One region of the Streptomyces sp. NPDC001530 genome, then DNA from elsewhere that is predicted to be linked to it. Evidence: riboswitches for the same ligand, from Rfam matches in the RefSeq annotation. Region 1 holds a riboswitch; each other region holds the start of a gene.

The links. A riboswitch is a leader RNA that binds a small molecule or an ion and turns the genes downstream of it on or off. The one in region 1 is predicted to bind cyclic di-AMP.
Region 2: it holds a riboswitch for cyclic di-AMP, as region 1 does, so the genes downstream of both, ACFY0T_RS21835 (C40 family peptidase) here and ACFY0T_RS19155 (peptidoglycan DD-metalloendopeptidase family protein) in region 1, are expected to answer to the same signal.
Region 3: it holds a riboswitch for cyclic di-AMP, as region 1 does, so the genes downstream of both, ACFY0T_RS26185 (M23 family metallopeptidase) here and ACFY0T_RS19155 (peptidoglycan DD-metalloendopeptidase family protein) in region 1, are expected to answer to the same signal.
Region 4: it holds a riboswitch for cyclic di-AMP, as region 1 does, so the genes downstream of both, ACFY0T_RS10855 (transglycosylase SLT domain-containing protein) here and ACFY0T_RS19155 (peptidoglycan DD-metalloendopeptidase family protein) in region 1, are expected to answer to the same signal.

Annotation. Positions count from the first base shown of each region.
Region 1 covers NZ_JBIAVS010000008.1:426,177-433,688, forward strand. The annotation lists gene ACFY0T_RS19150 (alpha-galactosidase) at 1-1,483, shown strand, start outside; cyclic di-AMP (ydaO/yuaA leader) riboswitch at 1,778-1,942, shown strand; gene ACFY0T_RS19155 (peptidoglycan DD-metalloendopeptidase family protein) at 1,947-2,840, shown strand; gene ACFY0T_RS19160 (DUF6250 domain-containing protein) at 3,220-3,936, shown strand; gene ACFY0T_RS19165 (SGNH/GDSL hydrolase family protein) at 4,082-4,867, shown strand; gene ACFY0T_RS19170 (SIMPL domain-containing protein) at 5,012-5,758, shown strand; gene ACFY0T_RS19175 (TetR/AcrR family transcriptional regulator) at 5,837-6,457, opposite strand; gene ACFY0T_RS19180 (CoA-binding protein) at 6,608-7,015, opposite strand; gene ACFY0T_RS19185 (Glu/Leu/Phe/Val dehydrogenase dimerization domain-containing protein) at 7,012-7,512, opposite strand, start outside.
Region 2 covers NZ_JBIAVS010000010.1:182,404-189,915, reverse strand. The annotation lists gene bioB (biotin synthase BioB) at 1-24, opposite strand, end outside; gene ACFY0T_RS21870 (8-amino-7-oxononanoate synthase) at 218-1,342, shown strand; gene ACFY0T_RS21865 (DUF397 domain-containing protein) at 1,362-1,586, opposite strand; gene ACFY0T_RS21860 (helix-turn-helix domain-containing protein) at 1,596-2,453, opposite strand; gene ACFY0T_RS21855 (ATP-binding protein) at 2,666-3,127, shown strand; gene ACFY0T_RS21850 (LysR family transcriptional regulator) at 3,177-4,094, opposite strand; gene ACFY0T_RS21845 (LysE family translocator) at 4,222-4,839, shown strand; gene ACFY0T_RS21840 (DUF6328 family protein) at 4,793-5,308, opposite strand; gene ACFY0T_RS21835 (C40 family peptidase) at 5,389-5,862, opposite strand; cyclic di-AMP (ydaO/yuaA leader) riboswitch at 5,865-6,030, opposite strand; gene ACFY0T_RS21830 (hypothetical protein) at 6,401-6,706, opposite strand; gene ACFY0T_RS21825 (ATP-dependent Clp protease proteolytic subunit) at 6,714-7,349, opposite strand.
Region 3 covers NZ_JBIAVS010000012.1:321,796-329,307, forward strand. The annotation lists gene ACFY0T_RS26150 (GNAT family N-acetyltransferase) at 1-226, shown strand, start outside; partial or broken gene ACFY0T_RS26155 (IS481 family transposase) at 883-1,041, opposite strand; gene ACFY0T_RS26160 (hypothetical protein) at 1,068-1,250, opposite strand; gene ribA (GTP cyclohydrolase II) at 1,563-2,189, opposite strand; gene ACFY0T_RS26170 (MarR family winged helix-turn-helix transcriptional regulator) at 2,385-2,903, opposite strand; gene ACFY0T_RS26175 (dihydrofolate reductase family protein) at 3,052-4,200, shown strand; tRNA gene ACFY0T_RS26180 (tRNA-Met) at 4,309-4,382, shown strand; cyclic di-AMP (ydaO/yuaA leader) riboswitch at 4,739-4,896, shown strand; gene ACFY0T_RS26185 (M23 family metallopeptidase) at 4,908-5,945, shown strand; gene ACFY0T_RS26190 (aldo/keto reductase) at 6,206-7,150, shown strand; gene ACFY0T_RS26195 (PrsW family intramembrane metalloprotease) at 7,420-7,512, opposite strand, start outside.
Region 4 covers NZ_JBIAVS010000005.1:73,259-80,770, forward strand. The annotation lists gene fahA (fumarylacetoacetase) at 1-147, opposite strand, end outside; gene ACFY0T_RS10835 (ATP-grasp domain-containing protein) at 376-1,638, shown strand; gene ACFY0T_RS10840 (FAD-dependent oxidoreductase) at 1,737-2,978, shown strand; gene ACFY0T_RS10845 (Cof-type HAD-IIB family hydrolase) at 3,353-4,165, shown strand; gene ACFY0T_RS10850 (GNAT family N-acetyltransferase) at 4,213-4,650, shown strand; gene ACFY0T_RS10855 (transglycosylase SLT domain-containing protein) at 4,799-5,530, opposite strand; cyclic di-AMP (ydaO/yuaA leader) riboswitch at 5,534-5,690, opposite strand; gene ACFY0T_RS10860 (hypothetical protein) at 5,962-6,261, opposite strand; gene ACFY0T_RS10865 (CocE/NonD family hydrolase) at 6,337-7,512, opposite strand, start outside.

The DNA.
Region 1 (7,512 bases):
TCTGCCGTGGGTCGCGCTCGACAGCGAGGCGACGGAGGAGAGCGGCGAGGTGTACGGGTGCGCGCTCGGCTGGTCGGGCTCGTGGCGGATCTCCGTGGCCCAACTGCCCGACGCGCGCGTACAGATCTCCGGCGGCGCGGGGTACGACGACTCCGGGCTGGTGCGCCTGGAGCCGGGGGAGTCGTTCACGACCCCCGTCTTCGCCGGACTGTGGAGCGACGGCGGCTTCGGCGGGGCGAGCCGGGCCTGGCACGCCTACCAGCGCGCGTACGTCATCCCGGACGCGGACCAGGACCGGCCGGTGCTGTTCAACTCCTGGGAGGCCACCACGTTCGACATCTCCGAGGACCAGCAGGGGGTGCTCGCGCGGCGGGCCGCCGCGATGGGGGTCGAGCTGTTCGTGGTCGACGACGGCTGGTTCGGGGCGCGGACCAGCGACCGGGCCGGGCTCGGCGACTGGACGCCCAACCCGGACCGTTTCCCGGGCGGGCTCAAGCCGCTCGGCGACTACGTGCACGCGCTGCGTATGCAATTCGGGATCTGGGTCGAGCCGGAAATGGTCAATCCGGACAGTGAGCTGTACCGCGCGCACCCGGACTGGGTGCAGTTCCAGCCGGGGCGAACCAGGACGGAGTACCGCAATCAGCTCGTACTGAACCTCGCCCGCCCGGACGTCCAGGAGTACCTGTGGGAGCAGCTCGACGGCCTGCTCTCCAGCGCCCCGATCGACTATGTGAAGTGGGACTTCAACCGCTGCTTCACGGACGCGGGTTGGCCCGGCGAGCGCTACCCGCAGAAGCTGTGGGTCGAGCACGTGGAGGCCTTGTACGCCCTCCTCGACCGGCTGCGGGCCGCGCACCCGGGAGTCGCCTTCGAGTCCTGCTCCGGCGGTGGCGGCCGCATCGATCTCGGGATCATGGCGCGTACGGACCAGGTGTGGACCTCCGACAACACCGACCCGCTCGACCGGCTCGCCATTCAGCACGGCTTCAGCCAGATCCACCCGGCCCGGGTCATGGCCGCCTGGGTCACGGACAGTCCGAACACGCAGCTCAACGGGCGAGTCAGCTCGCTGCGGTTCCGCTTCGTGAGCGCCATGGCCGGGGTGCTCGGCGTCGGCGGAGACCTGAGCGAGTGGAGTGAGGAGGAACTCGCCGAGGCGCGGGACTGGGTGGGGCTTTACAAAGAGATCCGGCCCGTCGTGCAGCGCGGCGACCTCTACCGGCTGCGACCCCCGGAGGGCGGGCTGAGCGCGGTGCAGTACGTCCACGGCGACGAGACCGTCGTCCTCGCCTGGCTCCAGGCCCAGCGTCACGGCGAGCCGGTCGCCCCGCTCCGGCTGCGTGGACTCGACCCGACACAAGCGTATGAGTGCCGCGAAACGGGCGAAGTGCACCGGGGTGCGGTGCTGCTGCATCACGGGATACGGACGGGGCTGCGCGGGGACCTTGATGCGACGGTTATCCGACTGCGTCGCATGTGACTGTTCTGTCCGAATTGGCGCCTTAATTCCAACTGGCCCTGGAATAAAGCGACGTGTGTGGACGTGCGTGAGGAGCGTCATATTCGTGACGATGCGTTGCGGTCCTCCTTTCTCAACCCGCCCGAATTCCAAGGCGGATTGAGAAGTCGGAAAGATCGTCAATCCACAGAGGGTGACGGGAATTCCGGCATGGATCAAGAAAGGCGCGCGTACAGAAAAGCCGCATGGTTGTCGACACGCTCTCATCTCGCTTACGTTCGCCCTCAATCCGGACGGACGCCCAATCCTGCCGCCGCCCGGAATTCGCTCACTCACCCGCACACGGCAGGAGCGGGGGACCCGCAGGTACCACGCCTGTTCCGGTCTCCGGAACGGCTAGGGGTATAGCCGTGCATGCGCACGGCCGGGCATCTCCAGCCCGCACCCGACAGCTCACCTCGCAGGCGCCGGAGAGGAATTCGTCATGCCCGCGAAGGGTAAGCACCGCCGTCCCAAGTCCCAGCGTTTCACCCGCTCGATCGCCGTGGCCGGAACCGGCGGCGCCGCGCTCGCGCTGCCTCTGATGGGAGCCACCGGCGCCCACGCCGCGACCCCGACCGCCGCTGTCGCGCAGACTGCCGAAAACCCCGCGAAGACCGCCGCCGCCGCTCCCACGGCCGCGAAAAAGGCGGCCGGGACCAAGACCTACCGGGTGAAGGCCGGTGACTATCTCTCGAAGATCGCTGACGAGCAGAACGTCACGGGTGGCTGGAAGAGGCTCTACTCCGACAACCGCTCGGCCATCGGCAGCGACCCGTCGCTGATCCACCCCGGCCTGAAGCTGACGCTCGGCAAGAAGGCCGCCTCGGGCGGAGCCACCCAGTCGTCGACCAAGACGACGCCCTCGGCCGCGAAGCCCGCCAAGACCACCACGACGGCCGCCAACACCGCGTCCGCCGGCAGCGGTTCCGGCTACACCCTGCCGGTCGCGGGCGCCACCGTCGGTACCGCCTACAAGGTGGCGGGCAGCATGTGGTCCAGCGGCTACCACACCGGCGTGGACTTCGTGGTCCCGACCGGCACCACGATCAAGGCCATCGCCTCGGGCACCGTCGTCTCGGCCGGCTGGGGCGGCGCCTACGGCAACCAGGTCGTCATCCGGCACGCCGACGGCCAGTACTCCCAGTACGCCCACATGTCCGCGCTCTCCGTCTCGGCGGGCCAGAGCGTGACCGAGGGCCAGCAGGTCGGCCTCTCCGGCGCGACCGGCAATGTCACCGGACCGCACCTGCACTTCGAGATCCGCACCACGCCGAACTACGGCTCGGACGTTGACCCGGTGGCGTACCTGCGTGCGCACGGTGTCGCCGTTGGCTGACCCCGCTTCCTGACTTCCTGCCCTTGACGGGCAGGACTCTCTGCCTCTCGAGGCAGGACAGCCGCCGAAGGCCGGACCCCATGATCCCCGGGGTCCGGCCTTCGGTGTTGCGTGAGCGACCCCTCCGGCACCCTCATGGGCGATCCACGAGCGGAACAGTGTCACAGCGATCCCCGCAAGCGCTTTCTATACTTTCGGAGGTCCCTGCTTCGCAACGTGGCCGTTCGGCTCGTCGCTCTCCTCGATCACCAGGGGTACGGAACGCTGTCGTCAACGGTCATGAGGAGAAGCCGAGTTCGGTGTGAGCGCCTGGTGGCACCGAGGCCCGGCGGGTGTCGAAGCCCGCGATCACCACGATCCCTCGTACGGATGGAGTCCCATGACGACCCGCAGAGTCTTTGGAACCCTGGCCGCCGGTGCCGCCCTGTCGGCGCTGCTCCCGGCCACCGCCGCGAGCGCCGCACCGACCCACCGCCGCGGACAGTTGATCGCCGCAGACGACTTCCGGCACGGCCTGGGCCAGTGGGCCACCGAGTTGCAGGACGGCGGCAAGGTCACGGCCTCGCGCGGTGTCCTGGAGATCGACGTACCGAGTGGCGCGACGGTCTGGTTCAAGCGCAAGCTCGAAGGGCCGTACGTCATCGAGTACACGGCCACACCCGTCTCCGCGGGCGGCGTCAACGACCGGGTCTCCGACCTGAACAACTTCTGGAACGCCGTCGACGTACGCTCCCCGGACGACCTCTTCGCCACGCCCCGGGACGGCACCCTCGCCGCATACGACTACCTCAAGACGTACTACGTCGGATACGGCGCCAACTCGAACACCACGACACGGCTGCGCCGCTACGTCGGTGAGGCCGGTGTCCGGCCGCTGATCTACGACTACACGGAGCCGCTGCTCACGGCGAACGAGCCGCACCGCGTCCGGATCGTCTCGGACGGCTCCGTCGTGCGATGGTGGAACAACGGGCGGTTGGTCTTCGACTACACCGACCCGGAGCCTTACACAAGTGGGCACTTCGCGTTCCGCACCGTGTGGAGCCACTTCCGGATCTCCGACTTCCGTGTGTGGCGGCTGTATCAACGTCCCTGATCAGGGGCTTATTCCGGGTTTGGACAACACTTGACGCGTGGCTTATCTCACCATCCGTCAACCCTTCCCTACGGTCGCGTAGCTCACATCCGAAGGTGAATCATGGCCCGATGTGGCAGACGATTCGAAGAGTGACAACAGATCAGTGATCGGGTCGTACGTGGCGGTGGGGGACAGCTTCACCGAGGGCGTCGGCGACCCCGGTCCTGACGGGGCCTTTGTCGGTTGGGCCGACCGGTTCGCGGTACTTCTCGCGGACCGGCGGCCCGAGGGCGACTTCAACTACACCAATCTCGCCGTGCGCGGCAAACTGCTCGACCAGATCGTCGAGGACCAGCTCCAGCGGGCCAAGGAGTTGGCGCCGGACCTGGTCTCCTTCTGTGCGGGCGGCAACGACATCATCCGGCCCGGCACCGACCCCGACGAGGTCGCGGAGCGCTTCGAGCGCGCGATCGCCGAACTCACCCCCGCCGTCGGCACCGTGATGGTGACCACCGGCTTCGACACCCGTGGCGTGCCCGTGCTGAAGCATCTGCGCGGCAAGATCGCCACGTACAACGGACATGTGCGGGCCATCGCCGACCGCTACGGATGTCCCGTCCTCGACCTGTGGTCACTCAAGACGATCCAGGACCGCCGCGCCTGGGACGGCGACCGGTTGCACTTGTCGCCCGAGGGCCACACGCGTGTGGCTCTCCGCGCCGGTCAGGTGCTCGGTCTCGACGTACCGGCCGACCCGGACCAGCCCTGGCCGCCGCTGCCGCCGCGCGGCACGCTCGAAGTGCGCCGCGACGACATCCACTGGGCGCGCGAGTACCTGGTCCCGTGGATCGGGCGGCGGTTGCGCGGGGAGTCGTCGGGGGACCATGTGGCGGCCAAGGGTGCGCTTTCGCCCGACGACATCAAGATGCGGATCGAGTCGGTGGCCTGAGTCGCCGCATCGGAGGGACCGCCGGTGGCTCGACCGGTGAGGTGACAGCGCGGGAGTGGCGCGGGGCGGGGCGCGGTCGGCGGTGCTGGGATGACCGCGAACCGCCCCGACGTCTCGAGGGGCGGCGCCCGAAGGAGACTCCGCATGCCCGCCCTCCGCGCGTCCACCGCACTCGCCGCGACCCTCCTCGCCCTCACCCTTCCGCAGGCCGCGACGGCACCGGCGTTCGCGCTGTCCGCACGCCCCGCGCTCAGCGCCGAGCCCAGCCCCTCGACGGTCACCGTCACCGGCCAGGGCAGCGCCACCGCCACGCCGGACCTCGCGCTCATCGGCGCGGGCGTCGACGTCACCGCGAAGACCTCGAAAGAGGCGCTCGCCGCACAGACCACCGCGGCCAACGCCCTGCTCGATGCCGTACGCGCCCAAGGCGTCGAGGAGCGCGACATCCGTACCGAGAGCCTCTCGCTGTCCCCGGTCTACGAGGACCAGAACGGTGTCTCCAAGTTGACGCGCTACCAGGCCGCGCAGTCGTTCTCGGTGAAGGTCCGTGACATCGGCAAGACGGGGGCGGTCCTGCAGGCCGTCACCGACGCGACCGGCAACGCGGGCCGCATCCATTCCGTAGCCTTCGACATCGCCGACCCCGCCCCGCTGCACGCCCGCGCCCGCGAGGCCGCGCACGACGACGCCCACACCAAGGCACTCCAATACGCCCGCCTCAGCGGCCACCGCCTCGGCCGACTCGTCTCCCTCACCGAGGACAGCAGCGGCGAATCCCGCCCGGTACGCGTGGCGGCAGCCGCCTTCGACCAGGGCGGGACGGGTGTGCCGGTCGCTCCCGGCGAGATCCGCGACACGATCACGCTTACGGCGGTGTACGAGCTGGACTGAGCTGGAGGGAGACGGCCGACGCCTGAGGGCCTTCAGGCCAGACGGATACCGTAGCCGCAGCGTCTGCGGGTGCGCGGCTCAGCGCACCGCCGCCGCCAACGCCTCACGCTCGAGTCCGAGTTCGCGCGCGAGCGCCTCGTCCACCCACTCGTGGGTCCGCGCCCGCGACACCGCTCCGGCGTACGCCGTCATCTGGACGGCCAGGCCGTCGAGGAGCGCCGTGAGGCGGAGGGCCGCCCCCGTGGGATCCGGGCAGAGGAACTCGCCCGCGGCCACTCCCTCCGCGATCACCTCGGTGATCGCGGCCTTCCACTGCTTGTCGAGATCACGTGTGACCTCCCGCAGCGCGGGCTCGCGCAGCGCCGCCGCCCAGCCCTCGATCCACAGCCGCCAGCCCTTGGCCTGGCCCGTCGGCGCGTACCAGCGCACGGCGGCTCGCAGCCGCCGCAGCGCCGTCGTGCGGCGGCCGAGCAGCTTGCGCAGATGGGCGAGGTCGTCCTCGGCCGCGTACGTGAACGCGGCGGCCACCAGCTTCTCCTTCGTCGAGAAGTGGTACAGCACCAGCGCGTTGCTCACCCCGAGCGCCGAGGCCACGTCGGCGATCCGCACCGCCGACACGCCCCGCGCCTCGATCTGCTCGACGGCGGCCCGCAGCAACTCCTCGCGCCGCTCCGCCACGCTCAACCGCACTCTCGCCACGCGGCAACCCTACACAGCGGCTCCGACACGGGCACGACAGGCGCTCGCGACCCCTTGACACTGTCGCGAGGCGGGGCCCAAAGTACGGCCACTACTGACTGCTCGTTCAGTCAGTAGCCGTGTGCCAAGGATAGGAGAAGCCCCCCGGATTTATCCGGGGGGAGGAGTCACGCAGTTGGGGCCGAGCAGCCGTGCCCCGCCGCCGGTCACCAGCTCGGCGAGCGCGCGCTCATCGGCCGTGCCGCTGCCCGAGGTGATCACCGTGAAGCAGCGGGCGCCCGCGGCGAGCCCTTCGGCGACGGCGGGACGTACGAACGGCGCCGGCACCGCCACCACGACATGCTCGGGCGCGTCGGGCAGATCGGCCAGACCGGGCCGGAAGGGCACGCCGTCGAGGCCGCCGCCGCGCCGGTTCACCAGATGCACCGCCCGGCGCTCGCGTCCCGAAAGGGCGCCTCTCGCCAGCCAGTAGCCCCATTTCGCGGGGTCGTCGGAGGCACCCACCACGGCCACCGAGCGCGGGTCGAAGAGGGCGGCCAGGGGCGCCTCGTCCGTCATCGGTACCACCCGAACCGCTCCGCGATCACCGGCAGCCGGTCGGCGACGATGGCATGCGCGGCGGCCCGCGGCGTCGTCCCGTCGGCCTCCGCGCGGGCCAGCATCTGGTCGATCAGGGCGCGCATGGAGCGCCGCGTGTACGCGAACGCCTCGTCCGCGTCGGCGCCGATGTCGCCGAACAGCGTCCACCACCACCAGGCGTTCGTCCCGGAGTTGACCACCACGTCCGGCAGCACGATGACCCCGCGCGCGGCGAGCAGCTCCTCCGCCTCCGCCAGGACGGGCATGTTGGCCGCCTCGACGATCCAACGGGCGGTGATCCGCCGCTGGTTCACGGCGTCGATCGCGTACGAGACCGCCGCGGGCACCAGCACCTCGGCGTCGGCGGACAGCCAGGCGTCGCCGGGGAGTTCACGGTCGGCGGGGCGCAGCGCCGAGCGGTCGACCGTCCCGTACGCGTCCCGCGCCGCGAGCAGCGCGTCGACGTCGAGGCCCTC
Region 2 (7,512 bases), on a different contig from region 1:
CACCAGCGTGTTCAGCAGGTCCATGAGGTCCGATCCTGGCCTATGCGACCGCTCTCGGCCAAGGAGAGTTTGCACAACAGAGACGGTTCGACGTGTGGGTATTGCCACATCCTGGGCGGCTGGCCCGGCCGCTAGGGTCTGTGCACTGCCTACAAAACACCCGCACTACAACACACCCGCCACTACGGCACACCCGCCACTACGGCCCGGAGGACACATGGCGTTCGGCTGGATCGACGAGCAGGCGCGGGCGCGCCGCCGGGCCGGACTCGTCCGCACCCTGCGTCCGCGTCCCGCCGACTCGCCGCTCCTCGATCTCGCGAGCAACGACTACCTCGGTCTCGCCCGCCATCCGGAGATCACTGGGGCCGCGGCGGACGCGGCGCGACGGTGGGGTGGCGGCGCGACCGGTTCCCGGCTCGTCACTGGCACCACGGAACTGCACGGCGAGCTGGAACGCGAGCTGGCCGACTTCTGTGGCTTCGAGTCCGCGCTCGTCTTCTCCTCCGGATACGCGGCCAATCTCGCCGCCGTCACCGCGCTCGCGCCGCACGGCTCGCTCGTCGTCTCGGACGCGGGCAACCACGCCTCGCTGATCGACGGCTGCCGGCTGGCCCGCGGCACCACGCAGGTCGTCGGGCACGCCGACCCCGACGCCGTGCGCAAGGCGCTCGGCACCCATCAGGGACCCGCCGTCGCCGTCTCCGACACGGTCTTCTCGGTGGACGGGGACGCGGCGCCGCTGTCCGAAATCGCCCTCGCCTGCCGGGAGTACGGCGCAGGACTGATCGTCGACGACGCCCACGGGCTCGGCGTCCTGGGCGACGGTGGCAGGGGCGCTCCGCACGCGGCGGGGCTCGCGGGCGACGCGGACGTCGTCGTGACCGTCACACTCTCGAAGTCGTTCGGCAGCCAGGGCGGCGCCGTCCTCGGCCCCGCCCCGGTCATCGACCACCTGGTCAACGCGGCGCGCACGTTCATCTTCGACACCGGTCTCGCGCCCGCGGCGGCGGGCGCGGCCCTCGCGGCGCTCAGGCTGCTGCGCCGCGAGCCGGAGCGTGCCGGACGGGCGCGCGCGGTGGCGACGGCACTGCACACCCGCCTGACGGCCGAGGGGCTGGAGGCGGTACGGCCGGACGCCGCCGTCGTATCCGTGCGCGCGCCCTCCCCCGAACGGGCCGTGCGGTGGGCGGCCGACTGCCGTGAGGCGGGACTCGCCGTCGGCTGCTTCCGTCCCCCGTCCGTGCCCGACGGCATCTCACGGCTGAGGCTGACCGCCCGCGCGGACCTCACCGAGGAGCAGATCGAGCACGCCGTAGGTGTGATCGGTCGGACGCGGTGAAGGGGTAGCGGTTCGGCGGTCAGCTCAGTGCGGCGATGAATCCCTCCCAGGCGGCAGGAGCGAAGAGCAGGGCGGGGCCTGCCATGTTCTTGGAATCACGCACGGCCACCAGTCCGGACCAGGGTCCCGGGCCGGGGCGCGCCGTCTCGACGCAGTTGTTCATTCCCGTACTGCGGCTGCTGCGCAGCCATCGCACATCGTGCAGTGAGGTACTGGAAGGTACGTTCCGAGCCAGTGCTGACATGGTGCCTCCTTACGCGCCGTCAGCTATCCCGGCGATGTAGTCCAACGAGGCCTCGGGCGAAAGGGCGTGGAACTGAAGGGCGTTGAAGGCCTCGCTGTAGGCCTGAAGGTCTTCTTTCCGTTCGAGGTAGAGGCTACTCGTCAAGTGGTCGAGAACAACCACATCCAGATCAGTTGTGTTCGGAAATGAAAAGATAACGAAAGGCCCGGTGACTCCGATGTGTGCTCCGGCGGCGAACGGCAGGACTTGAAGCCGCACTTGAGGCAGGGTGGCGGCCTCCCGTAGCCGGTTCAGCTGACGTGCCATGACCTCCGGTCCGCCGACCTCCCGTCGTAACACCGCCTCGTCCAGGACCGCGCTCAGTTCCAGCGGGGGATGCGAACGCAGCACGTCCTGGCGGGCGAGGCGCACTTCGACGAGCGCGTCGAGCTTGCCGTCCTCCAGCCCGTCCACGGCGGCCCGCGTCACCGCACGGGCGTACTCGGGCGTCTGCAGCAGCCCTGGCACGACGGAGGTCTCCAGCGTCCGCATCCCACTGGCCTGCGACTCCAGGCTGATGAAGTCGCGGTACGTCGGAGGCAGCACCCCGCGATAGGCGTGCCACCAATGGTGCCGTCCGTTGCCTTCGGAGCCCGCCAACACGACCAGGAGATCTCGTAATTCGGGATCCTCCACGGCATACGCGTCCAGCAGTCGTGCTACGTCCGCCGGCTTCACCCCGCTCGTGCCGGTCTCGATCCGGCTCACTTTCGACTGATGCCAGCCCAGCAGGCGGGCCGCCTCACCACTCGTGAGGCCCGCATCGGCGCGCAGCGCGCGCAGTTCGGCACCGAGTTTGCGGCGGCGCACCGCGGGACCGTGCTGCATGGCCGTACTCCTTACTCCTTCCGAGCCGCCCAAATACGGTCTGCCGTCGCAGAGTTCACCGCTTCGAGCGACAGATATATGCATAACTTGGTGGATCGCACCCGTGACCGGCCCGGTAATGGCAGTCTGGCGCGAAGCACCAGTCCGGGACCGTACTCGAACCATCCGCTCCGTGTCGGACTCCGGTCCCGTGGGAAAGGGACGACGTCGCCATGGCAGACCACCAGGAAGCATCCGTCACTCTGCCGAGCGATCCCGCCTCGGTCTCCGCGGCCCGGAAATTCGTCGTCGACGTGCTGGCCGAATGGGGCCTGCCGTGCGACTCCGAAGTCGCGGACTCCGTACGCCTGATCGTGTCCGAACTAGCCACCAACGCCGTCCAGCACACGTTCGGGCAGTCGCCCACCTTTACGGTGGACGTACGGCTCGACCGAGACGAACAGCTGCGTCTCGGCGTCACCGACAGCCACCCGCGCTTTCCGAAACGGCTGCCCGCGGCCGTCCAACAGGACAACGGCCGCGGCATGGTGATCATCCGCTGGCTGACCGCCGAGTGCGGCGGCAGACTCACCGTCCGGCCCACCCGGGAGGGCGGCAAGACGGTCTCCATCGAACTGCCGTGGACGGCACCGGTCCAGCCGGTGGTGGCGGCCGGGGGGCCGCAAGAGCCGTAGGGAAGCGAGCCGTTCGGTTCTGCGGACCACAAGAGTCCCGCGACGCGGCCTAGTTGTGCTGCGCGGCCCGTCCGAAGGCGCCGCGCAGCAGGGCCCGGAAGACATCGGCCGCGGGGGCCGCCTCGTCGCTCCGGTGGACGACCGAGATCGTACGGCGCAGATCTCCCGGTTCCAGTAGCCGCGTCCCCACCGGCGTCGCCGCCGTCGCGGCCACCATCTCCGGTACGACCGCGACCCCGAGCCCGGCGCTGACCAGCGCGCACACCAGGGCGTACCCCGGGGTCTCGACCAGCACCGATGGGGTGGCCCCGGCCCGGGCGAGCGCGGCCTCCACGCCCTGCCGGGGCGGATGGTCCGGGGCCATGCTGATCAGCGGCTGCCCGGCGAGCTCGGTCAGCGGCAGCCGCGCCGAGCCGCCCGCGAGGACATGCCCGGGAGCGGTCACCAGCACCAACTCCTCGACCAGGACCGGCTCCACGCTCACGGACGACGGGAGCGGTACGGGCGCCGCGGGCTCGTAGGTGTGCGTCAGGGCCAGGTCCACCTCACCCGCCGCGACCGCCGAAATGCCCTCCGGAGGCTCGTAGTTGGCAACCGCGAGCTCCACGTCCGGGTGGGCCCGGCGAAAGGCGCTGAGGACGGGCGGCAGCAGATGGATGCCCGCCGTCTGGAAGGTTCCGAGCCGTAGCGTGCCGCCCGACAGGCCGGCCAGGCGCGCCAGTTCGTGCCGGGCCCGCTCCATCTCGTCGAGGACCCGGCGGGCCCGCGTCACGAGCAGCTCGCCCGCGTCCGTCAGCCGCGCCCCGCGATACGACCGCACCAGCAGGGTCGCGCCCGCCTCCCGCTCCAGCTTCGCCAGCTGCTGGGAGAGCGCGGGCGGGGTGTAGCCGAGTCGCTCGGCGGCGCGGGTGATCGACCCCGCCTCGGCGACCGCCACCAGCGCCGCGAGCCGCGTCGGGTCGTACATCGTGCCTCTCCTGGGTCTGCGGGGCCCTGAGGGTCCCTGGGGCCCTCAGGGTCTAAACCATTGCTTTAGACCCACCCAGAATATTCGACATACCCGCTACAGGCCCTTTACGGGCAGCCTGGTGCTCATGGACGCACAGCTCATCGCCTTCACGGGGGTCGCCGCGGGCATGGTCGCCATGCCGGGCGCGGACTTCACCGTCGTCGTACGCAACGCCCTGGTCTCGCGCCGGGCCGGAGTCGCGTGCGCGCTCGGCATCACCGGCGGGCTGCTCCTGCACACGGCGCTCGCCGTCGCCGGGGTCGCCGCGGTCCTCACCGCCGTACCCGCGCTGTTCCCGGCGCTGCAGCTGCTCGGCGGCGCCTATGTGCTGTACCTCGGCGTACGGACGCTGCGGTCGCTCGGACGGCCGCGCGAGGCGGTGGCCGACGTGGCGGGGTCCGGCGCGCGCCCGTTGCGACAGGGCTTCGTCACCAACGCGCTCAATCCGAAGGCGCCGATCACCTTCCTCAGCCTGCTGCCGCAGTTCGTGCCGGCGGGCAGCCCCGCGATGCCGCGGACCCTGCTGCTGGCGCTGATCGTGGTCGTCCTCGCCCTGGTGTGGTTCCCCGCGGTGGCGCTGCTGGTGGACCGGCTCGGCCGGTGGCTGCGCAGGCCGCGTGCCGCCCGGGCCGTGGAGGCGGTCACCGGCGGTGCGCTCACGGTTCTCGGCCTGGTGCTTCTGCTCGAGCCTCTGCGGATCTGACGTGATCCACCAGCCGGGGCAGGACGCTCCACAGCGCGAGACAGACGGCCAGCGTGCTCGCTCCCGCCGCGATTCCGGCGCCGCGCCCCAGCGTCACGTCCACGACGAGGAGTACCGATCCGCTGAACGCCAGCATCAGCACGTACAGACCGATGTGGGCCAGCCGGGAGGACACCCGCACGATGACGGGCTTCACGTTCTGCTGGAACAGCGCGCGGTGCAGCGCGGCCGGGGCCGTGAACAGGGCCGCGGCCAGCATCGAGAGCAGCAGCGTGATGACGTAGGTGGCGCGCTGCACGGAGTCGAGGGACGGGAAGCGCTGCGTGAAGGCCAGGGTCAGCAGGAAGGCGAAGAGGATCTGCACCCCGGTCTGGGTGACGCGCAGCTCCTGGAGCAGTTCCGCGAAATTGCGGTCGGCGCGTTCGAGGGGCGTCTCGTGGCGTGCCGCGAGGGGAGGTTGCTCGGCCATGGTGCACGAGTAACCGGTTCCGCCCGCTTTCACGCCCCGAGGGGGTGACGGCGGCGTGCGCCGTCACCCCCTCGGGCAGGTCAGCTGACCCGGCCGTACCAGACGCTCTTCGTCCAGATCTTCTGGAGCTTCACGACCTCCCCGGTCTTCGGGGAGTGCCAGATCTTTCCCTTCCCGGCGTAGATGCCGACGTGGTACACGTTCCGGCCCGAGTGGAAGAACACGAGGTCTCCGGCCTTGCGGTGCGAGGCGGAGATGTGGTGCGTCTTGTTGTACTGCGCCGCGGCCGTACGAGGCAGTTTCTTGCCCGCCTTCTTGTACGAGTAGAGCGTGAGTCCGGAGCAGTCGAAGCGGCGTGGCCCCGTGGCGCCCCACTGGTACGGGGAGCCCTTCTTGGAGGCCGCGACCTGAAGTGCCTTCGTCGCGAGAGTGGCCGCCTCGGCGTCGGTTGCGACGCCCGGGACCACGAGGGTGCCGCCCACGGCGGCGATGGTGAGGGCCGAGGCCGTACCGGCCCTGGTCCACAGCGACGGGACACGATTGAGCGCAGTCATGCGCAACCCTTCGTCAGCCGCCTGTGAAGGATGACCTGTCGGATTCGGGCTGGCGAAGTAGCCCGGCCGCGTACTGCGGCTTCACCCCAAGGACCGCCCGGATCTCTCCGGCGGCCCGTCGTGCTGGGTCCTCCACTCCTGCCGATCCACATCTGTCGACCGGACATCCGGGCGGCGGCAGGACTCGGCGTCCGCCCGGACCGCCCCGCCGCTGCGGCGGGGGCTTGTCGTCGGAAGGGATCTTCACGCATGTGGGTCGGAAAATCCGAGCGGAATCGGTGGTTTGTGGGGTTACTCACCACTCACCCGTTCGGGTGGACACCCCTCCGTTCGAGGGGGTGTTGAGGGTGCCGACGACGCTCGTACCAGCATCGGAACACTTGATTCCGCCTCTGCGCTACGCGCGTTGCGCAACTTATCCGCGCTCTCGAAAGGACCCGCGACTACTCCATCAGGGGGTACGCCATCTGGTCCGTTTGAAACCCGGGCCGGACACTTCGCCGGTTCGGCGGCGTGCCGCGGCCCGGGTGTCCGTGCGTCAACTGTCGGAGGCGGGCGGCAGGGTGACCCGGGCCGCCCGCCGCTCGCCGTCGAGGACGCGCAGGGCCTGGGCCAGAGTCGGGGCGTGCACCTCGCTCTCGCCCCGCTGGTGCATCAGCGCGAGGGCGTCACGCAGCGCCGTCGCCTTGCCGACCAGCGCCTGAGCGGCCCTCAGACCGCGATAGGTGTCCCCGGGGCGGGCCGGGTTGATGCGGCCGAGCAGATCGACCACGTCGAGGTAACGGTCGATCAACTCGGCCTCGGCGCGCGTGAGCGCGGGCAGTGGCGGCAGATCGGGGATCATCGGGCGGTCACCTCGCGCCGGGCGCGGTGCGCGAGGCCTTGCGGCTCGGGATGATCCGGTCGATCAGTCCGTACGCCAGCGCCCCCGGCGCGTCCAGGATCTTGTCCCGCTCGATGTCCGCGGCGACTTGCTCCGGGCTCTGCCCCGTGTGCCGTGCGAGCATCTCCTCCAGCAGCCTGCGGGTGCGCGTCAACTCCTCTGCCTGGATGGCCAGATCGCTCGCCTGACCCTGGATCGGTTCGGGGATCGACGGTTGGTGGATGAGTACGCGCGCACCCGGCAGCGCGAACCGCTTGCCCGGGGTGCCCCCGGCCAGCAGGACGGCCGCGGCGGACGCCGCCTGTCCCAGGCAGACGGTCTCCACGTCACAGGTGACGAACTGCATCGTGTCGTAGACCGCCGACATCGCGCTGAAGGAGCCGCCGGGGGAGTTGATGTACAGCGAGATGTCCCGGTCCGGTGCCAGGTACTCGAGGTGCATGAACTGCGCCATCACATCGTTCGCCGACGTGTCGTCGATCGGCGTCCCGAGGAACACGATCCGCTCGTCGAGCAGCTTCGAGTACGGATCCAGGGTCCGGTGCCCCGTGCTGGTCCGTTCGGTGAACTCGGGCAGGACATAGCGGGCGGACGGGCTGTCCATGGCACGCGCCTCCTCTGATCGACATCTGTAAAAAATGTACAGGACGTACGCAGTGAGGGGAGGGGGGCATGCTGAGAGCGAAAAACCGGCACGCACGGCGTGCCGGAATGCGATGATCTTCCGCTCCGCCGGGGTGTCGGGGGCCCGGTCTAAGCTGGACGAC
Region 3 (7,512 bases), on a different contig from region 1:
GTCCGAGCTGATGGTCGTCGAGAAGCTCCGCGGTACGGGCGTGGCGCATCAGATCCACGACGAGCTTTTGCGCAGCCGGCCCGAGGAACGGGTGACGCTCCTCGTTGAGCGCGACCATCCGAAGGTCCGCGGCCTGTACGAGACGTGGGGCTACGAGTGGTTCGGCGAGGTGCAGCCCTTCACGGACGCGCCCCTGTACGACGCGATGGTGCTGAACCTGCACTGACCCCGGACATGACGAAGCGCGCCCTGCGCGGCTGTCATGACCGTGCAGGGGGCGTCTTCACGCGTACTCGCGGCGGGAGGGTCGAGTCCTGCAGCGAGCGGACCATTCCCGTTCCCGGGGTCGTCGGGCTGCGGTGCGCCGTCCTTGTGGCAGACGAGCGCGTCCGGGTCGTAGGACGGGACCTCGAGGTGGTAGCCGTCGGGGCAGGTCTGCCCGTCGCGACCGTCGGCGCCGTCGCTCCCATCCCTGCCCGGTGGACCGCTCGGCCCCGGGACGGTGGAGTCTGCCCCCGGCGGGCCGGGCGGTCCCGAGGGGCCGGGCGCTGTGGCGTCTGCGCCGTCCCGGCCGGGCGCCCCGGACGCGCCGGGCGACGGGATGATGGTGGGGGCAGGCTTCCGGGGATCGCCCTTGGGCCCCCGCGGCCCAGGGACGGGTACCGGCACTCTGGCCCGGTCGTCCAAGTCCTCGACCGCCATGGCGTGCGCCTTGATCCAGCTGGACTTGCCCGCGGCCGGCGGGCCGGTGACGACGTACAGCACGCTGCGTCGCCAGTCCCGTGAGGCTCGCTGCTGCGGCCGCGGCGCCATCCTGCTGCCCCTGGCGCTGTTGCACTTCCGGTGCGCCGAGCGGGCGTTGGCTGGGTCGAGGAGGTCGCCGCCTTTCAGCGCAGTGTGTCCGCGGTGGTGATTGTAGGTGTGCAGCCACTGCGGGAAGGCGTCGCGTCGTTCCTGTTCGCTGCGGTAGGGGCGGGCGCCTGACCTGCGGTCAAGCCGCCTTGGCCTGCCTGCGTTTGGCGGCGAGGATGGCGACGTCCTGTACTGCGTACCAGGGCTGTCGAGGGCTACGGGGGCCGAGCTGCTGCTCGGGGGTACTTCTCGGCGAGCGCGCGGGTGACGCGGCGGCCCTCTGGGACGTGGCTGGCGGGCAGGGACTCGATGAACTTGGCGCGCCGCTGGTACTCGGCGATCCCGGAGCGCAGCCCGGACAGGCCAGCCTCCAGGTCCTCGTCTTCGTCGCCGGACACGTAGCGGTGGCAGATGGGCTTGACGGAGTCGAGGTCGCCGGAGCCTTTCAGCTCGTGGATCCTCAGTTCGGCGGCGGGGTCGAGGGCGACGCCGAGGACGATGGCGAGCGCGCAAGACGTCTTGCCGGAACAACGGGCAGGCCCCGGCGTAGAGCTGACCTGGATATGAAAGGCCGCCCCGTCACCCAGGTGGCGGGCCTTTCTGCTCGGCCACTGCTCGTTCGAGTCCCACAGGGTCTACCGAGTACAGCGCCCCACCCGACTCAGGTCGGATGGGGCGCTGTTGTCGTTGTGGCGAGAACGGCGGGGGTGTCAGCCCGCGGTGAGTTCCGGGAGCGGGAGGGTGTGGTGGGTCTGGAGGACCTTCGCGCGGAGGTAGCGGACGTTGTGGGCCGTGGTGAAGACGCCGGTCGGGACGCGGTGGGAGACCGTGATGCCGAGGTCGCGGAGCTGGTCGGCCTTGTCGGGGTTGTTGGAGAGCAGGTCCAGGGAGTCGATGCCGAGGGCCTGGAGCATCTGGGCGGCGGCCGTGTAGTCGCGGTCGTCCTCGGGCAGGCCCAGCGCGGCGTTGGCGGCGTAGGTGTCGAGGCCTTGGTCCTGGAGGGCGTACGCGTCGAGCTTGTTGTAGAGGCCGATGCCGCGGCCCTCCTGGCGGAGGTACAGCAGCACGCCGCCCCGCTGTGCGATCTGCTCCACCGCCTCGCGCAGCTGCGGGCCGCAGTCGCAGCGGGCCGAGCCGAAGACGTCGCCGGTCAGGCACTCGGAGTGCAGCCGCACCAGCGGGTTGGCGCCGGGCTCGCCGAGGACGACGGCCAGGTGTTCCTTGCCGTCGGCGAGGCCGTGGAAGGTGACCAGCTCCGCGTCGACGGAGTAGCCGTCGCCGAAGCGCAGGGGCACGCGGACGCGGGTGCGCACGGTGGCGGTGGGGTAGTCGCGCATGTTGTCTCTCCGTCCAGCGGGTGCGTACGAGATGGTGCTTCAGATTTGAAGCACACCCTCGGACGGAGACCGTACCCGATGCTTCAAAGTTCAAGCAATAGCTTTTACGGTGTCTCGCGGATCACGCGGTCAGCGCCTCGCTGCGGTCGCTGCGGTCGCTGCAGTGCCTCACTGTGCGCACTGCGGACAAGCGCCTCACTGTGCGCACTGCGAAGAAGAACGTCGCCGCCACGGCAGATCTTCCCCGCCGACCCCGGGATCTTCGCCCTGGATCGCCCGCGCGATGCTCTCGCAGATCTCCTCCAACTGCCCCACCTGCTCGGGGGTCAGATGGTTGAAGACCGCCGACCGCACCGTCTCCGCATGCCCTGGCGCCGTCCGCTCCAGGATGGCCATGCCTTCGTCCGTGAGGATGGCGACATGGCCCCGCTTGTCGGTGGGGCAGCCCTCGCGCCGTACCGTGCCGTCCTTCTCCAGCCGCGTCACCGCGTACGTCAGCCGGCTGCGGGTGATCTTCAGGATCTCGGCGAGCTCGGTCATCCGCAGCCGCCGGTCCGGCGCCTCGGACAGCATGGCCAGGATGGAGTAGTAAAGGTGGGGCATGCCCGCCTCCGCCTGGAGCTGGCGGTCGATGGTGTCCTCCAGGAGCGAGGAGGCGGCGACGTACGAGCGCCAGGCGCGCTGTTCGGCGGGGGAGAGCCAGCGGGTCGTCATGCGTACAGTCTAGGTATTGTTTAAAAATTGAACCACTAGGACTTCATTCGCTGAGTCATGTCACGTCGTCCGAGTCGTACCGAGTCGTACGGATCGAGCCGTACCGAGTCGTCCAGTCGAACCTGCGAGAGCTGGAGGGTCCGCCCCCATGCCCCATCCCTACGTCCTGTTGTCCGCCGCCGTCTCCCTCGACGGCTTCCTGGACGACACCGGTCCCGAGCGGCTGCTGCTCTCGAGCCCGGCCGACTTCGACCGGGTCGACGAGGTACGGGCCTCCAGCGACGCGATCCTGGTCGGCGCGGGCACGATCCGCTCGGACAACCCGCGGCTCCTGGTCAACTCGGCCGAGCGGCGCGCGGCGCGGGTCGCCGCCGGGCGCCCCGAGTACCCGCTGAAGGTCACCGTCAGCGGATCCGGCGACCTGGACCCGGCGGCGCAGTTCTGGCACACGGGCGGCGAGAAGGTCGTCTACACGACGGACAAGGGGGCGGCCAGGGCGGCCGATGCCCTGCGCGGGCTGGACGACGGGCTCGGCGTCGAGCTGGTGTCCACGGGGGCCGAACTCGACTGGCGGGTGCTGCTGGAACACCTCCATGACGTACGCGGTGTGCGCCGCCTCATGGTCGAAGGCGGCGGGCGGGTGCACACCCAGCTGATGCGCGAGGGGCTCGCGGACGAACTGCAGCTCGCCGTCGCGCCACTGTTCGTCGGCGAGCCGGACGCGCCGCGGCTCTTCGGGCCGGGGGCGTATCCCCCCGGGCGCATGCGGCTGGTGGAGACACGGCCCGTCGGGGACGTCGTCCTCATCCGGTACGTCCCCACCGCACCCGGCGCCGGGGCGCTCGCCTCCGCCGCGGACCGGCACTGGCTGGCGCTCGCGTGCGAGCTGGCGGAGCTGTGTCCGCCCTCGGAGACCGCGTTCAGCGTGGGCGCGGTGGTGGTGGCCGCCGACGGGACCGAACTGGCGCGGGGACACTCCCGTGAGGGCGGCGACTTTGTGGTCCATGCCGAGGAGGCGGCGCTCGCCAAGATCGACCCCGCCGATCCGCGCCTCGGCTCCGCCACGGTGTACAGCAGCCTGGAGCCCTGTGCCCGGCGGGCCTCGCGGCCGGCGCCGTGCGCCCGGCTGATCCTCGACGCGGGTGTGCGACGGGTGGTCACCGCGTGGCGTGAGCCCGACACGTTCGTCGCCGGGGCCGACGGGAACGCGCTCCTCGCGGCCGCGGGCGCCGACGTGGTCGTACTCCCGGAGTACGAGGAGCGGGCCAAGGCGCCCAATCGGCACCTTCTGGGATAAATCCCTTGCTTGGGAGTGCCTGTGGAGTGCCTGCGAAGTGTCTGCGCGGGGGTGCGTTTAAACGTGTGTGCTTTGGGTCCCGCGAATGGCGTACACTGGTTTCAACGACGCGGGGTGGAGCAGCTCGGTAGCTCGCTGGGCTCATAACCCAGAGGTCGCAGGTTCAAATCCTGTCCCCGCTACTGAAGGCCAAGGGCCGGAACTCGGATTCACGAGTTCCGGCCCTTGGTGTTTCCCGGCCGTCACCGCCCGGGTGCGACCGGGCGGTGACGGTGCTGTTGAGGGCCCCTGTCCAGCGTTCTTGATCGTTATCACCTGGGGTGATCGGACGGTGCCCCTCCGCATAACAACTGACGCACCGTTAGTTGAGTGGATGTTTATGAGGCGTGGTCAACTCGCCCGTTTTTCGCCGCTGGTGACCCGTAAGTCCTGGCCAAAAGCGTTAATGATCAGTCCGAACAGCTTGGAATCCGGTACCCGCGTCTATTAACGTTCGATAACGCAGCGCGGTCGTCCCAGCCGTCACAAGAGGCGGCTCCGTGCGCACGCGCCGAATCCCGCAAGGGAGCCGGGGAACCACCAACTTGGGGTGAATCGAGCGTCTTCCACGGTGGAACAAACCGTGGTTGACGCGCGTAGGAGACCTTCCTGCTCCGAACCCGTCAGCTAACCCGGTAGGCGAGAAGGAAGGAAAGGAGCGCGCCCACGTGGCGTCCAACCGGCCTGCCCAGCAAACCTCGTTCGCGCCGAACGACACCCAGCCCTTCGGCTACGCGTACGGCAACGACGAGGGTCCCTGGGAGGAGTGGAATCCCACCGAGGATTCCGTCCGTCCCGTTCGCGGCCGGCACCGCGTCAGCAAGCAGCGCGGCGGAGGACTCGCCCGCAGCTCCACGGTTCTCGGCGTAGGCGTCATCGCCGCTGTCGGCGCGGGCGGCATGGCCACCGCGGCGCCCGGCAAGCCTCCGGTGTCGATCTCGCTGCCCGACCTGTCGTCGGTCACCGACTCCGCCAAGGCCCTGATATCCGACGCCGAATCCAGCGCACCCAAGGGTTCCGCCACCCCGCTCACCAGCGCCGGTCTGACCAGCGCCGACGCCGCGCAGGGCAGCACGGACGCGGGCGAGGCCCTGCGCGCCCGCATCATGCAGCAGGCCGAGTCGCAGCAGGACCAGGTCGACAGCGCCGCCCAGGAGGCCGCCGAGGCCGCCGCCGCGAAGCAGGCCGTCGCGCTCGCCGCCAAGGAGCAGGACGAGGCAGAGGCCAAGGCCGCCGCCGCCAAGAAGAAGGCGGAGGAGGAGGCCAAGGCGAAGGCCGAGGCGGAGCGCCTCGCCGAACTCGCCAAGAGCTACTCGCTGCCCACCTCCTCGTACACGATCACGTCGACCTTCGGGCAGGCCGGCTCCATGTGGTCCTCGGGCTACCACACCGGCCTGGACTTCGCCGCGCCCACCGGCACGCTGCTCAAGGCGATCCACAGCGGCACCATCACGGAGGCGGGCTGGGCCGGCGCGTACGGTTACCGCACGATCCTCACCCTCGAGGACGGCACGGAGCTGTGGTACAACCACCAGTCGTCGATCGGAGTCAGCGTCGGGCAGAAGGTCACCACGGGTGACGTCATCGGGCGCGTGGGCGCGACCGGCAATGTCACCGGGCCGCATCTGCACCTGGAGGTCCACCCCGACGGCGGGGACGCGATCGACCCGATGGCGTGGCTGCGCAGCAAGGGCCTCACCCCCTGAGCCGACGCTCGCCTCGAACCCCTGAGCCAGCCGGCTCTCGCCCCAGCTCCTGAGCCGGCTCTCGGCTTCAGCCCCCTGAGTTGATGCTCGCCTCAAAGCGTTGAGTCGACGCTGGCCTCAACCCTCTGAGGCCGACTCTCTTCGAACCCGGCCCGGTTCTCTTCTGATCCCCGGCGGTCCTGACGACACCCCCCCGACGTCAGGGCTGCCGGTCAGGCGTTTGCGGAATTCATGAATCCGGTACGGCGTTGGATTCGACCATGACTTCTCTGCGCAAGCTCGGTTCCTCCGACCTCGAGGTCTTCCCGCTCTCCCTCGGCGGCAACGTCTTCGGCTGGACCGCCGATGAGGCCCAGTCCTTCGCTGTGCTCGACGCGTACACGGCCGTCGGCGGCAACTTCGTCGACACCGCCGACTCGTACTCGGCGTGGATCGAGGGCAACAAGGGCGGTGAGTCCGAGACCATCATCGGCAAGTGGCTCAAGGCCCGCGGCAACCGTTCGGACGTCGTGGTGGCCACCAAGGTCAGCCAGCACCCCGAGTACCCGGGGCTGTCCGGTGCCAACATCAAGGCCGCGGCCGACGCGTCCCTGCGCCGTCTGGACACCGATTACATCGACCTCTACTACACGCACTTCGACAAGCCGGAGGTGCCGGTCGAGGAGATCATCGGTGCGCTCGACGAGCTGGTGAAGGCGGGCAAGGTGCGGCACATCGCCGCCTCCAACATCTCGCCCGAGCGGCTCCAGGAGTCCCTGGAGTTCTCCGACCGCGAGGGCCTCGCGCGCTACGTCGCCCTTCAGCCGCACTACAACCTCGTCTCGCGCGACACCTACGAGGGCGCTCTTCGGGACGTCGCCTCACGCTCCGGCCTAGCGGCCGTCCCGTACTACGCCCTCGCGTCCGGGTTCCTCACCGGCAAGTACCGCCCGGGTGCGACGGTCGACAGTGCGCGTGCGCAGGGCGCCGGCAAGCACCTGGAGACGGAGCGTGGCCGGAAGGTCCTTGCCGCCCTCGACGAGGTCGCCCAGGCCCATGACGCCCCGATCGCCACGGTCGCCCTCGCCTGGCTCGCCGCCCAGCCGACGGTCGCGGCGCCGATCGCTTCCGCGCGGACCGTTGAGCAGCTGCCGGCGCTGCTCGGGGTGGCGGACCTGGCCCTTACGGCCGCGGAGCTGACGAAGCTGACGGAGGCGTCGGCGTAACCGCCGAGTGTTTTCGCCCCCGCCGCCCCTACCCATTCCCGTCCCTTGGGGGCTCCACCCCCAAACCCCCGCCAAGGGGCTCCGCCCCCTGGACCCCCATCGGCCTTGACGGCCTCGTCCTCATACGCCGGACGGGCTAAGGACTTTCCAGCGCCGGCCCGGGGGAAGTTTCAGCCCGTCCGGCGTTTGAGGACGAGCGCGAAGCGCGATACGGGAGTCTGGGGCGGAGCCCCAGGTACGGGACGGGTAGGGGCGGAGGGGGCGAAAAACTACGAGCGGTACGGGTTGTACGCGGGATACGGCGCCGCAGGCCCGTAGAGCCGGCCGGGCCCGTGCGGCTGGCCGGGCCCGGTCGGTTGGGC
Region 4 (7,512 bases), on a different contig from region 1:
CGCCCGGGCCGCCGCGCCCGCGTCGAGTACGTGGTCGCCGAGACGCACGCCGACGGTGCGCTCGGAGGAGCCCACCCGGCTGAAGACGCCGTACGGAAGGTTGTGCGGGCCGAAGGGATCGCCCTCGGGGACATCGAAGGGGGGCATCGGGTGCTGCCTCACTTTCGGATTCGTACTCGCCATGTGATCCATGTGTTCCACGCGTTCCATGTGGTCGGGGCACACGTTACGGGGGAGTGACCGTGCTGTGGCAGGGCCTAAAGAGTTCGCAATGTCCGAATAGGCCTTGTCGGACGCGTCAATTCCGGCTTAGCGTCCTTTGGGGGACACGGACGGGGTGGGTCCGGTCCGTAGGGGGGACGCGTGGGGGGACCCGTGGCCAGGAGCTCCAGCAGTGTGCCGGTCGACGCCGACCGGGACGTTCCGGGGCTCATAGTGAAGTTCGGCGACTACCCGCTGCATCACGGTGGGGTGGGCGCCATCCGCAGCCTGGGCCGGCTCGGGATACCGATGTATGCGATCACCGAGGACCGTTACACGCCGGCCGCGGCCTCGCGTTATCTGCGCCGCGCCTTCGTCTGGCCGACGACCGGGACGGAGGAACCGGAGCGACTCGTCGAGGGACTGCTGCGGATCGGGCGGCGGATCGGGCGGCCGACGGTCCTCGTCCCGACGGACGAGGAGGCCGCAGTCCTGATCGCGGAACACCAGGAGGAGTTGGGGGACCGTTTCCTCTTCCCGCGCGTCGACGCCAAGCTGCCGCGCCGCCTCGCCAGCAAACAGGGGCTGCACGAACTGTGCGTGGAACACGGCATCCCCAGCCCGGCGGCCGCCTTTCCACAGTCGTACGAGGAGATCGTCGCGTTCGCCGAGAGCGCCCGCTTCCCGCTCGTCGCCAAGAACCGCGAGGCGTTCGTGCGCCGCAGCCGGCCGGCGGTGAACGGGACGACGAGGATCGCGACGCGCGAGGGACTGCTCACGCTCGCCCGCGACTGGGGCGCGCAACCCGGCGTGATCCTCCAGGAGTACCTGCCGAGGGAGGAGGCAGAGGACTGGATTGTGCACGCGTACTTCGACGCGGAATCGACGCCGCTCGCGATGTTCACCGGCGTGAAGGTCCGCTCCTGGCCGCCGCACGCGGGAATGACGGCGAATGCGTATGTCGTCGACAATCCGGAACTCGCGGACCTCGCCGCGCGTTTCATCAAACAGATCGGCTTCAGCGGAATCATCGACCTCGACCTGCGCTTCGACCGGCGCGACGGACAGTACAAGCTCCTTGACTTCAACCCACGGATGGGCGCGCAGTTCCGGCTCTTCGAGAACGAGTCGGGGATCGACGTCGTCCGTGCCACGCATCTGGACCTGACCGGACGCACCGTTCCAGAGGGGGAACAGCGCGCCGGTCACCGGTACATCGTGGAGAACATCGACCTGCCGGCCCTGCTCGCCTACCGGCGCAGCGGATACACGACACCGCACGCGCCGGCTCGCGCGAGCGGTACGGAGCTGGCGTGGCTCGCGGGTGACGACCTGCGGCCGTTCTTCACGATGCTCGCGCGCTTCGTGCGGCCGGGCGCGAAGCATCTGTATCAGCTGTGGCGGACCAACCGCCGCGGCAACGGCACCAGTAAGTAGCCCCCGTACGACGAGTGCGACCCGTTCCACCCATTCGTTCGACCCGCTCGACCTGTACGACCACGAAGTGACGGAAGTACGTCCTGGGGAGGGACTTCGTGATTCATCCGGTAGCAGTCATCGGTGCCGGGCCATTCGGCCTGTCCACCGCCGCCCATCTACGGGCGCGCGGTGTCCCGGTGCGTGTCTTCGGCGAGCCCATGGTGAGCTGGCGCGACCACATGCCCGAGGGGATGCTCCTGAAGTCGACCCCGGCCGCGTCCACCATCGACGCCCCGCAGCGCGGGCACACGCTCCTCGACTACTGCAACGCGGCGGGGATACCGCGGTTGGTCACGGACGAGGACATCATCCCGGTCGAGACGTTCATCGCGTACGGGGAGTGGTTCCAGCAGAGGCTCGTGCCCGAACTGGAGCGGGTGCGGGTCGTGTCGGTCGACCGAAAGGGCGGCCGCGCGGGCTCCGGTGGCTCCGACGACTCCGGTGACTCTGGCGGCTTCGAACTCAAGCTGGACTCGGGTGAGTTGTTCACGGCGCGGGCGGTCGTGGTGGCCACCGGCCTGTCCGGACTCGCCCATCTGCCCGCCGAGCTCGCGGGCGCGGCGGCGGACGGACCCACCCCCACGGGCCCTGTCTCCCACAGCTCCCAGCACCACGAGCTGAGCCGGTTCTCCGGCAAGGAGCTCATCGTCGTCGGCGCGGGTCAGTCCGCCCTGGAGACGGCGGCGCTCGCGGCGGAGGCGGGGGCGCAGGTGCGGGTGGTGTCGCGCGGCAAGGGTACCGTCGCGTTCGGCGCGCCCCCGTGGAAGCAGCCGAGGTTCCGCCCCGAGTCGCCCTTCGGCCGTGCCTGGTCGCTGTGGGCGCTGAGCTACTACCCGCAGCCGTACCGCTATCTGCCCGCGCAGGCCCGGCACTACCTGGTCCGCCGCGTGCTCGGTCCGCTCGGCGCCTGGTGGCTGCGCGACCGTTTCGAGGGCAAGGTCGACGTCCGCGAGGTCTCCCGGATCGTCAGCGCCGGGGCCACCGACGGCCACCCCGTCCTCGCCGTGCAGACCCTTGGCGGCCGGGTCGAGGAGCTCTCCGCCGACCACGTCATCGCCGCGACCGGCTATCGCGTCGACATCGCCGCGATGGACTTCCTCGGGCACGAGCTCCGCACCGAGCTGGCGGTCAGCCGGGGTACGCCGAAACTCGGCGCGGGGTATCGGTCCTCCGTGCCCGGCCTGTACTTCACGGGGTTGCCGGCGGCGGCTTCGTACGGGCCGGTGATGCGGTTCGTGTGCGGGACGGAGTTCGCTTCACCGCGGCTGGCCAAGCATTTGGTGGCCGCGCACGGGTAAGTCGGGGGCCGGGGGGCGCCCTCGCGCGGGGTGAGCCCCCAACTCGCGGACTTCACCCACGACTTCACCCTTCCATTCGCCGCTGCCCCCGGAGGCGCCTGTCTGCCTGGCGCCTCCGGCCAGACAACTCACCACCTGGGAAACACCGTTGGACGCACGGGGAGTGGCAGCGCACAGCCGGCCGTCAACATGACGACGTGCGGTCGCGCACCCAACAGGGGCTTTCGGCTTGCCCCGACAGGGGCGTCGTACGCGCTGGTTATCGAGGTGGCGGGCCCAGATCGCCGTGCGGTGAACGGAGTTGCTGACGGGATACCGGACGTCGTCCGGTTCACGCCGGGCCGATGAGTCATTCGATCCGTATTCTTCGGATCATGGCCGCTCCGACTGCATATTCACTCATCGCCACTGACCTGGACGGGACGTTGCTGCGCGGCGACGACACACTCTCCGACCGGTCGCGCGCCGCGTTGGCGAGAGCCACGGCTGCGGGCGCCCAGCATCTGGTGGTGACGGGACGGCCGGCGCCGAGGGTCCGACCGCTCCTGGACGAACTCGGCGGCGAGGGGCTGGCGGTGTGCGGGCAGGGGGCGCAGCTGTACGACGCCGGGGCGGACCGTCTGCTGTGGTCGGTGACCCTGGACAGGGAGTTGGCCGAGACGGCGCTCGGCAAGATCGAGGCGGAGGTCGGGCTGCTCTATGCGGCGGTGGACCAGGACGGCGTGGACGGGCTCACGCTCATCGAGCCGGGGTATGTGATGCCGCATCCGACGCTTCCGGCGGTACGGGTACACCGCCGCGACGACCTCTGGACGGAGCCGATCAGCAAGGTGTTGCTCCGTCACCCGTCCTTGTCCGACGACGAGTTGGCGTCGGCGGCGCGGGGCGTGGTCGGTTCGCTGGCGACGGTCACCATGTCGGGGCCGGGCACCGTCGAACTCCAGCCATGCGGCGTGACCAAGGCGACGGGCCTCGCCCTTGCCGCCGCTCACCTCGGGCTCACCCCCGCCAGCACCCTCGCCTTCGGCGACATGCCCAATGACATCCCCATGTTCGACTGGGCCGCCCACGGCGTCGCCATGGCCAACGCCCACCCGGAACTGAAGGCGGTCGCCGACGAGGTGACCCTGTCGAACGAGGAGGACGGAGTCGCGGTGGTGCTGGAGCGGCTCTTTCGGGCCCGTTAGGCCCGGCGGCGCCGGAACCTCTCGGGGTGGCCGATACGCTCCGCGGCATGGACGTTCAGGTGGAGATCATCCGGGAAGCGAGTCAGGAACTCGTCGATGCCTTCGGCCGGTTGCTGCCGCAGTTGTCCTCGACCGCCGAACCCCTCGACCGCGCGGCGGTCGACCGGATGGTGTCCTGCGATGCGAACACGGTGCTGGTCGCCCGGGCGGCAGGCGAGATCGTCGGCACCTTGACCCTGGTGCTGCTTCCTGTGCCGTCCGGGCTGCGCGGTCGTATCGAAGACGTGGTCGTGGACACCGCGGCGCGTGGCCGGGGGGTCGCGGCGCTGTTGACGCGGGAGGCTCTGCGCTTGGCCCGGGAAGCGGGCGCCCGGACCGTCGATCTCACCTCTCGGCCGGATCGCCAGGCGGCGAACCGGCTGTACGAACGCCTTGGGTTCCAGGCCCGGCAGTCGACCGTCTACCGGTACCTGGTGGAGGGGTAGTCGGACGGCTGGGCATCCGACCGGCCCAAAGGACAGCCGACCAAGCCGATAGACAGCCGACTAGCCCGAAGGCCCGATAGACAGCCGGCCGACCTGATGGCCAGCCGACCGGCTGGATGGACAGCCGGCCGGCCGGACCGACGGCCGGTCAGTACGCCCCGTTCACATTGTCGATCGAGCCGTACTTCGCCGCCGCGTAGTTGCAGGCTGCGGTGATGTTGGCGACCGGGTCGTACGGGTCCATCGCGGTGCCGGGGACGTGGTAGGCCTTGAAGGTCGGGTCGATGACCTGGAGGAGACCCTTGGACGGGATGCCGGCGGCGGCGTTGGAGTCCCAGTTGTTGATGGCCCTGGGGTTGCCCGAGGACTCGCGCATGACGTTGCGGTAGATGCCGTTGTAGGTGCCCGGAATGCCCGCCTTGGCCATGATGTCCAGGGAGTGCTTGATCCAGCCGTCGAGGTTGTTGGTGTACGTCTTGGCGGAGGCGGGGGTGACCGTGCTCGCCTTGGACGCCGTGCTCGACTTGATGGTCTTCGTGCCCACCGTCAGCGTCAGGCCCGGGCTGAGCACGGCCGGGTTCGCGCCGATCACCGCGCGGTTGGCCTCGTACAGCTTCTTCCAGCCGCCGCTCGTCGGGTTCTTCTGCGCGATCTTGGAAAGGGTGTCGCCCGCGACCACCTTGTAGGTGAGGAGCTGGACGTCGAGAGTCGTGGCCGCGGCGGCCTTCGTGACCTGCGCCACCTGTGTCGGCTGGGCGGCGTGTGCGCTGGTCGCGCTCACGAGGGGAAGTGCGAGCGCGACTCCGCTCGTGCCCGCCGCGATCAGACCGCGGGTGAGGGCGTTGGGCTTGGGACGGCGGTGCGTGCCTCGTCCGGGCATGGCGACATTCCTCTCCGGCGCCTGCGAGGTGAGCTGTCGGGTTCGGGCTGGAGGTGCCCGGCCGCGCTGTGGGCGCGGCTTCACCCCGAGCCGCTCCGGTGTCCGGAACGGCGGCTTACCTGGGTCCCCCGCTCCTGCCGTGCGTGGGTGGGTGGGGTTTCCGGGCGGCGGCAGGATTCGGCGATCCGCCCGGATCGGGGCGAACGTATGCGAGAGCACATGTCGGGAACAAGCCCCGAATTCATGGCTCAGTCCGCTTTAACCTTGGAAAAGGAGAGGATGAATTGCCCGATTGTACCGGAATGTGATCCTCAACTTGCCTTCCGCGAAGGGGGAATCGAAGAAGTGGGGTGGAATGTCGGGATCACTCGGGCGTGACCCAACTCACTCGCCCGAGGCCCATCAAAGCGGCAATGCGGTCAACTCGGGCATTACGGTTCGAGTGTCCAGGCGGGGGAGTGCCTGGGGGGAGCCGGGCGCACCTCCCACACGGAGAGGTCCGTGTCGCGGTCGTCGTCGGGGAGGCGGCCCGCGTTGGGCTTGAAGTAGAGGCCGTAGCCCCAGTATTCGGGGAGTTCGTGGCACATCAGGTCGGGATACGGCTCGAACTTCCGCCCCCTGTATGCCCTGTTGATCCTCGCCACGGCCTCCGCGCGTGAGATCCCGAAGCGCGTGACCATCTCGTGGGCCATCTCGCGGAAGTAAGCGAGCATGCCCTCGTCGAGGTCCATCAGGAATTCCCCGGTCCGTGGCTCCCTGTCACTCCGCGCCATGGCCTCAGAATCCCCTACGACGCCTCCGCGTCTCTAGCCCGCCGTTCGGGGGATTCTCTTCTCCCATGTCCGGTGGAAGACCACCTCGCCGCCGTCCTTGCAGATCACCTCGTTGGAGGTGATGAAGTGCGAGGCGTCGCAGGTGATTTCGGAGGTCGTCGAGACGCGCGCGTCCCAGGCCAGGTCCGGGCGGTGCAGACGGACCGACCAGGTGGAACGGGCGCGGGCCGACAGCGGGTCCGAGTCGCTGATGGTGTACGTCTCCAGCGCGTCCTCGGTGAATTCGAGGCCGTCCGGGTAGAGGCGGGTGCCGCCGTAGCGGGGGGCGACCTCCAGGCGCCAGGTACCGGCGGCCACGTCGCGGACGACCAGGCGTTCCGGACGGGGTTCGTCCAGCGTCGCCGGGACGACCACGCCCAGGGGCTCGGACTCCTCCGGCTCCTCGAAGGCGACAGCGGGCGCCGACTCCCTTGCTCGTACGGGGAGTTCGAGGACGCTGCTCGTCGGGTCCAGGGTGAAGCCGGCCTCCGAGCCCGGCTGGGGCCAGATCCAGGGCCAGTACGCAGAGGAGAGGGAGAGACGGATGCGGTGGCCAGGCGGGAACGCGTAACCGATGCCGTTCAGGTCGAAAGCCACGTCCTCCGTAGTACCCGGTTTCCAGGGAACCGCCTGGTCACGACCGTGGCGCGCTGACAGGTTCAGCGCACCTCGGGTGATGAGCGTCGAGGCGCCGTCGGGCGCCACGTCGCAGAGGCGGGTGATCACCTGGCCCCGGGGGACCGAGGACGTCAGCCGCAGACGGACCCGCGGACGGCCCAACACCCAGGTCTCCTCCGGCACTTCGAACTCGAAGCAGGCCGATCGCGCGTCCTCCTCCCGCTGGTCCGGAGGCAGGTCCGGGTCGTTTCCGTAGGGGAGGAAGCGGCCCGCGTCCACCCCTGTGTGCTGGGGCGAGCGGACCAGCACCGGCGCGCCCTGGAGCGCGTACGAGACGGGGGTGACTGTGGGGGAGGGCCAGGCGTCATCCGCCACCCAGCGGCCCGGCAGTACGTCGTACACCGTCGCCGGAGGGTGTGCGTCCATCACGTACGAGCGCAGGAGCGGTTCCGACATGACCCCCGTGTCCGTGTCCCGGAGCCAGTGGTCCCACCAGCGCAGGGTCTCCTGGAGGAAGCCGATCGCCGGGCCGGGCGGCAGGCCCCGATCCGG